3 regions of the Methylocystis sp. IM3 genome follow, and region 2 is predicted to be linked to each of the others. Evidence: predicted binding sites of a transcription regulator. Region 2 holds the regulator's gene; each other region holds the start of a gene.
The links. The regulator PhoB, encoded in region 2, activates phosphate uptake and scavenging genes when phosphate is short. The targets are predictions, from matches to a motif close to TGTCATNNANCTGTCAT.
Positions count from the first base shown of each region.

Region 1: a site for PhoB is predicted at 1,316-1,332, ahead of WOC76_RS15130 (OprO/OprP family phosphate-selective porin). Genes of this name have one in related genera too.
Region 3: a site for PhoB is predicted at 1,505-1,521, ahead of WOC76_RS23810 (OprO/OprP family phosphate-selective porin). Genes of this name have one in related genera too.

Region 1 is NZ_JBBPBZ010000002.1:2,701,625-2,703,893, reverse strand. It holds gene WOC76_RS15135 (tetratricopeptide repeat protein) at 22-735, shown strand; gene WOC76_RS15130 (OprO/OprP family phosphate-selective porin) at 1,404-2,269, shown strand, end outside.
Region 2 is NZ_JBBPBZ010000002.1:143,609-145,877, forward strand. It holds gene WOC76_RS02430 (GcrA family cell cycle regulator) at 138-683, shown strand; gene phoB (phosphate regulon transcriptional regulator PhoB) at 714-1,460, opposite strand; gene phoU (phosphate signaling complex protein PhoU) at 1,457-2,188, opposite strand; gene pstB (phosphate ABC transporter ATP-binding protein PstB) at 2,202-2,269, opposite strand, start outside.
Region 3 is NZ_JBBPBZ010000006.1:86,200-88,468, forward strand. It holds gene WOC76_RS23810 (OprO/OprP family phosphate-selective porin) at 1-1,396, opposite strand, end outside; one part of gene WOC76_RS23815 (IS6 family transposase) at 1,762-2,189, shown strand; one part of gene WOC76_RS23815 (IS6 family transposase) at 2,188-2,269, shown strand, end outside.

The DNA of each region.
Region 1 (2,269 bases), 2.6 Mb from region 2:
GGGTAAGAATAGGCAGACCAAATGCTGAAACGCGTCCTGTGTCTCGTCTGCTTCGCCGCGTTGGCGCCGGCGGCGCAGGCGGACGATTATGCTTCCGCCACCGAGGCCGCGCGCAAGGGCGACTACGCCATGGCGTTCAGATTGTTGAAGCCGCTCGCCGAAAAGGGGGACGCGCGCGCGCAAAACGAACTCGGCGCGATGTATATGAGCGGCAAGGGCGCGCCGCCCGATCCCAAGGAGGCGCTGAAATGGATGAAGCTGGCCGCCGACCACGGCAATGCGGCCGCGCAGTCCAATCTCGGCACCATGTATCTTGAAGGGCAACTGGTGGCGCGCGATTACAAGGAGGCGATGAGGTGGAGCCTTCTCGCCGCCGGCCAGGGGGTCGCGGCGGCGCAGATGAATGTCGCCAGCATGTATTATGACGGCGCCGGCGTCGCGCAGAATTACGACGAGGCGGCGAAATGGGTGCGGCTCGCGGCCGCGCAGGGCGACCCGGAAGCGCAGTTGAATCTTGGCACCATGTACACCCTCGGCCAGGGATTGAGCCAGGATTTTCTGCACGGCTACATGTGGACGCATCTCGCGATCGAGCAGCCCGCGCTCGCGATGAACGAGAGCGAAAAGAAATCCGTCCACGAACTTTCGGCGAAGACGCTCACAGCGCAAGAGATCGCGACAGCCGAAAGCATGATGAAGAAATGCCGGGCGTCACGCTTCAAGGACTGTGACTGACCCGCCGCCGATCGCCGCTCCAAAAACGCCCCCGGGGACAGCCCCCGGGGGCGTTTTTCGTTTTGATGACGTTGAACCTTCCCGATCTTTCGCTCACGGGAGCGCTCGCAAGCTCTCATATCTCGCGAGGGGCTGATCGACGGGGATTGTTTCAGCCCCGTTCAGCCAAGTCCGCCACCACGCCCCTGCGGCGATAAGCCTTGCGCCCGTTGATCAAGCCACTGGACGGCGGGCAGGTTCCAGGGCCGGCAGGCGAATCCCCGAGACTTGTCTCTTCGATCGACCTGACGTCGTCGTCGGATTCACCCGAGACGCGCCGAGGAGACTGCTCGAAAAATGTTTCTCGTTTTTTTCCAATCGGAGCGCAATTGTTTCTGTTTTATAGGTGGATCTGACAAAATTTCGGCAAGAAGCGGCTTAAATTTCTGGATTGTGTCTGTTAAATCAAAGTAAGCGCATAATAGAAATCATAGAAACAGAACAGAAATAGTAGCGCAAGCTTAGCCTACAGGTGGTATTGTGTTGCAGACATGCAACTAGTCTTTGTTTGAATCCCGAGAGTCTTTCCGAAATAGGTTCTTGTCATGTTTCTGTCGTGGAAGTTGCGTCAGTGTAAGGCTGTAGCCTAAAATATGGGCACGTCCGAGATTCTCAGGTCGGAGATCGAAATGTTGATTAAAAAGTGGGCAGTCCGGGGCGTTGCGCTCGGCGCATTAATCGCGACGACGGGCGCGCATGCGGCCGCCGACGTGAACGCAATCGACGCTCGCCTACGCGCGCTCGAGGCGGAGATCGCGAAGCTGCGGAAGGAGGCCAGGGAGGCCAAGGCGCAGGCCGCCGCCGCCGCGACCAAGGCGACCAATGTCGCGAACGCTGCGGTGGTGAAGGGCGACGCTGGCCCGCCGCCGCCGCCGCCGGTGTTCGTCAGCTTGAAGAGCGGCCTCCTCATCGAGACCGAGGACAAGGCCTTCGCCTTCAAGGTCGGCGGCCGTCTGTTCGTGGATGGCGGCGGCACCGCCGGCTCCCCCGGAAATAGTTGGCAGGGGAACGTGGGTTTTGGTCAGGCGCGACTGGAAGTCGAAGGCCGGATGAGGCCCTGGTTCTACAAAATGCAATACGACTTCGCCAACTCCACGACGCAGCTTTGGAACACCAATCTGCCGAATGCGAATACGGTGGCGGGTCTCGCCTTCTGGTCGCGAAACTACGTGACCGACCGAAACTTTCTCTGGGGCGGCTGGCGCGACGCTTACATCGGCCTGCAGGATCCCCGCCTGTCGGCGCCGTGGCTGGCGGAGCCGGTCTATTTCAAGATCGGCAGCCAATACGAGTCCTTCAGCCTCGAGGCGCTGGCGTCATCGAAATACCGCGACACCATCGAGCGTCCGCTGGCGGTCGACGCCATCGCGCCCTTCCGCCACCTCGGCATCGCGGCCGGCATGATCGGCAAGGACAACTGGACCGCTCACGTGGGCCTCTACTCGCTGAGCTTCCAGGACCTCAACATGCGCCCGGTCAATACGTCGTCGGGCAA
Region 2 (2,269 bases):
TGCGGGACGCGTTTTTCGCCCGCATGGCGCTTCTCGAGTTTTCGACGCGGGTCTCATCGACGCCGGTTGTCCCGGCGCAGCGACGGATAGTCGATTCCGTTGACGGCCGCTTCGAACAGACCGCTTGGAGGTCAAAAATGTCTTGGACCGAGGAACGGGTCGAGCTGTTGCGCAAGCTTTGGGGCGACGGCCTGAGCGCGAGCCAGGTGGCGGCGGAGCTTGGACCCGGCATCACACGCAACGCGGTCATCGGCAAGATTCATCGGCTCGGCCTCGCGGAGCGCGCCAAGACGGCGGCCGCCCCGCGTCCCCGCTCGGCGGTGAAGGGAGCCGCTGCTCGTCAACCGGCGCCCGCGCAGATCGTCGCCGCTGCGGCGCCCCGCGCCGGCGGCCATGCCGTTCACGGCAATGTGGCTCTCGCCTATGCGCCGCAGGCCATGGTCGTCGCGCGCGTCGCCCCTGAAGATGTCGTCATTCCCCTGTCGGAGCGCGTGACGCTCATGGAGCTGCGGGAATCGATGTGTCGCTGGCCAATGGGCGATCCGACGACGCCGGAATTCCGCTTCTGCGGCGCGAAGTCGCCGATCGGCGCCGGTCCCTATTGCGCGCATCACTCCCGCGTCGCCTATCAGCCGGCGCAGGATCGCCGTCGCGCCCAGATCAGGGCGCCGCGCTTCGCGTGAGCCTTTGCGAGGGACAGGCGGCGCCGTCCCTCATTCCCGTCCGAAGGTCTCGTCGAAGGAATAGCCCGAGCCGCGCACCGTGCGGATCGGATCTTTCTCGCGTCCGCGGATGAGCGCCTTGCGCAGGCGTCCCACATGAACGTCGACAGTGCGCTCGTCGATTTCGGCCGACATGCCCCAGACGCTGTCGAGAAGCTGCGCGCGGGTGAAGACCCGGCCCGGCTTCTCCATGAGATATTCGAGCAGCCGGAACTCGGTGGGACCGAGATGGATCTCGCGGCCGGAGCGGCGCACGCGCCGCGTCTCGCGGTCGAGGTCGATGTCGCCGGCCGTCAGTTTCGAGGCGACGCGCTCGGGGCGGGCGCGACGCAGCAGCGCGCGCACGCGGGCCATCAGCTCGGGCGTGGAGAAGGGCTTTACGACATAGTCGTCGGCGCCGACGGACAGGCCGCGCACGCGTTCGCCTTCTTCGCCGCGCGCCGTCAGCATGATGATCGGCATGTCGCGCGCGACGTCCCGCGCGCGCAGGCGCCGGCAGATTTCGAGACCCGAGACGCCCGGCAGCATCCAGTCGAGCAACAGGAGATCGGGCGGCGACTCCGCGATGCGAAGCTCCGCCTCGTCGCCATTGTCGACATGCTCGACCTGATAGCCTTCGGCTTCGAGATTGTAGACGAGGAGCGTCGCGAGCGGGATCTCGTCCTCGACGACGAGAATGCGCGGCGGGCGGTCGCCGCGGGCCTCGCGGGCGATGGTCTGGCTGGCGGCGTCGTTCATTGCGGAATGTCTTGCTCCGGGCCGGCCAGGGAGGCGTCGAGGGAGCCGCTGCGGGATTTCGGACGCTCCATCGGCATGGCTTCGCCGGTGACGAGATAGACGACCGTCTCGGAGATATTCGTCGTGTGGTCTCCGATGCGCTCGAGGTTCTTCGAGCAGAAGAGAAGATGCGTGCAGAAGGAAATGTTGCGCGGGTCTTCCATCATGAAGGTCAGGAGGTCGCGAAACACGCTGTCCTCGAGCGCGTCGAGATCGGCGTCGTTCTCCCAGACCGCGCGGGCGCGCTCCACGTCGCGCAGCGCATAGGCGTCGAGCGCGTCCTTGAGCTGCGTCGCGGCGACTTCGTGCATCGACCGCAGGCCGACGATGGCGCGCGGCAGCCGCGCCTCAGTCGCAATTTTCAGCGTGCGCTTGGCGATGTTCTTGGCGAGGTCGCCGATCCGCTCAATGTCGCCGGAGATGCGGATCGCCGCGATGCATTCGCGCAGGTCGATCGCCAGCGGCTGGCGCCGCGCGATGGTGAGCACGGCGTTCTCCTCGATCTCGCGCTGGAGAATGTCGAGACGCGCGTCGCTGGCGACGACGCGCCGGGCGAGCTCCACGTCGAGCATGGACAAGGCGTCCATGGCCTCGGCCAGCATCTTCTCGGCGACGCCGCCCATTTCCGAAATCCGGCGGCCGAGCGCCTCGAGGTCGCGGTCGTAGGACTTGACGATATGTTCGCTCATCGCGTTCCCTTCCTCAACCGAACCGGCCGGTGATGTAATCCTGCGTGCGCTTCTCGCGCGGCTTGTTGAAGACCTCGTCGG
Region 3 (2,269 bases), on a different contig from region 2:
AGGACTGGGACTTTTCTTCGCCCGTGATCCACCACTCGCCCTGGACATAGCCGCCGCTCGCAACGTAACGGGAATTGCCGGGCGACAGATAGATCCCTTGAGCCGGCGTGGGCGCGCCCAATTGCGTCAACTGGGCCTGCGCGAACTCGGCGGCCGCAAAGGTGTTGCGATTGTAGTTCGCCACCAGCCATTCGCCCTGAACGAAGAAGTTGTTGTAGGAGAGCGCCGCTTCGAGGTCGAGTTTCTCGATGTCTTTGATGCAGTTGCCAGCGGCGTTATACTGGTTCAAAACCGTCCCCGCTGTCTGAAAGACGGTAGGCTGAAGGAAGCGTCCGCAGGACAGATCAGGCGTGCCCAGGAGGTTCGTCCACAGAACATTGGCTTCCGAAGCAGAACGGTTGCCGGGGGCCGAGTTGCGATCGTCGCTATACGCCGTGGCGTTATTCGGCTGATGGTAGCTCCCAGCGACGCCAATATGGACGAGTCGGTGCTCGTCCAGGATCGGCGCCCAAGTCACGCGGCCGGTAGCCTCCCAATAGGCCCCGCCGCCCCAGGGTTGCCACCAGTTGGCGTTTCTGACGCCATAGCCGCTATAGGCCGGCACAATGGGGCCGATATTTCCTGACGAGGTATTGACCGGGCGCGTGTTGAGATCCTGGAAGCTCAACGAGTAGATGCCGAAGTGCGCGGTCCAGTTGTCTCTGCCGATCATGCCGACCGCCGCGCCAATATGGCGGGCCGGAGCGAAAGCGTCGACGGCAAGCGGCCGTTCGATCAGGTCACGAAATTTGGAGGAAGTAATTCCCTCCAGACTGAAAGATTCCCATTGGCTACCAATCTTGAAATAGACCGGCTCGGTAAGCCACGGCGCAGAAAGACGCGGGTCTTGCAGGCCGATGTAAGCGTCGCGCCATCCCCCCCACAGGAAGTTGCGGTCCGTGACGTAGTTTCTCGACCAGAAGGCGAGCCCCGTGAGCGTGTTTGCGTTTGGAAGATTTGTATTCCAAAGCTGCACTGTCGGGTTGGCGAAGTCATATTGCATTTTATAGAACCAGGGCTTCATCCGGCCTTCGACTTCCAGCCGCGCCTGACCGAAACCGACGTTGCCCTGGAATCCATTGCCTGGCGAGCCTGCGGCGGCGGCGCCGTCCACGAACAGGCGTCCGCCAATCTTGAAGGAAAAGGCTCTGTCTTCGGTCTCAACGAGGAGGCCGCTCTTCAAACTCACGAAGACCGGCGGCGGCGGCGGGCCGTTGTCAGCCTTCACAACCACGGCGTTGGCGACGTTGGTCGCCTTGGCGGCCGCGGCGGCCTGCGCCTTGGCCTCTTTGGCCTCCTTCCGCAACTTGGCGATCTCCGCCTCGAGCGCGCGCAGGCGGCTCTCGATCGCGTTCACGTCTGTAGCCGCATTCGCGGCGGACGAGGCCAAGACCGCACAAAGAGCAATAGTTGCGGGAATTGGTTTCTTTATCATCAGCGCCCCGGCGAATCGTCAAAAGTCAGTTGTCATACAACCGTGATAATCCGTTCGATTGTGGCAAAAGAGCACTAAGTTGCCGCTCAGCAACACTGGCGAAACAGTGTAGTTACAGTCGGGCTTAGGCAATACCTTGCAGCACGGCCGTCAAAATTCCTTGGCCTTCTGGGAGCCTCAGGCGGCGATCATCACCGTTCAGGCATTTGCGGGTTCTGTCGCAAACTTTTTATTGCGGGATCGGCCTAGGTTATGCTGGTTGGGAGCAGGGCGGGCGGAATAGCACAATGATCGAGTTCAAAGGCAGCCATTTTGAACGTGACGTGATCCTGTGGGGCGTGCGGTGGTATGTCGCCTACCCGATCAGCTACCGGCAACTCGAGGAGATGATGGGAGAGCGCGGGATCGAGGTCGACCATTCGACGCTCAATCGCTGGGTCGTCAAATTCGCGCCCGCGCTGGACCGTCAGTTCCGTTCCCGCAAGCGGCCCGTCGGCTCCAGCTGGCGGCTGGATGAGACCTATGTGAAGATCAAGGGCTCCTGGAAATATCTCTATCGGGCCGTCGACAAAGCCGGCGCCACGGTGGACTTCCGCCTGACGACAAAGCGGGATCGCAAAGCGGCGTTGCGGTTCCTGCGCCGAGCGATCGGTCAAAACGGCGCGCCGAAGAAGATCACGATCGACAAGAGCGGCGCCAACACCGCGGCGATTGAGCTACAACGCGGAGCACGAGGCGGGCATCGAGATCCGGCGAAGGAAATATCTGAACAACATCGTCGGCGCCGAGCGATCA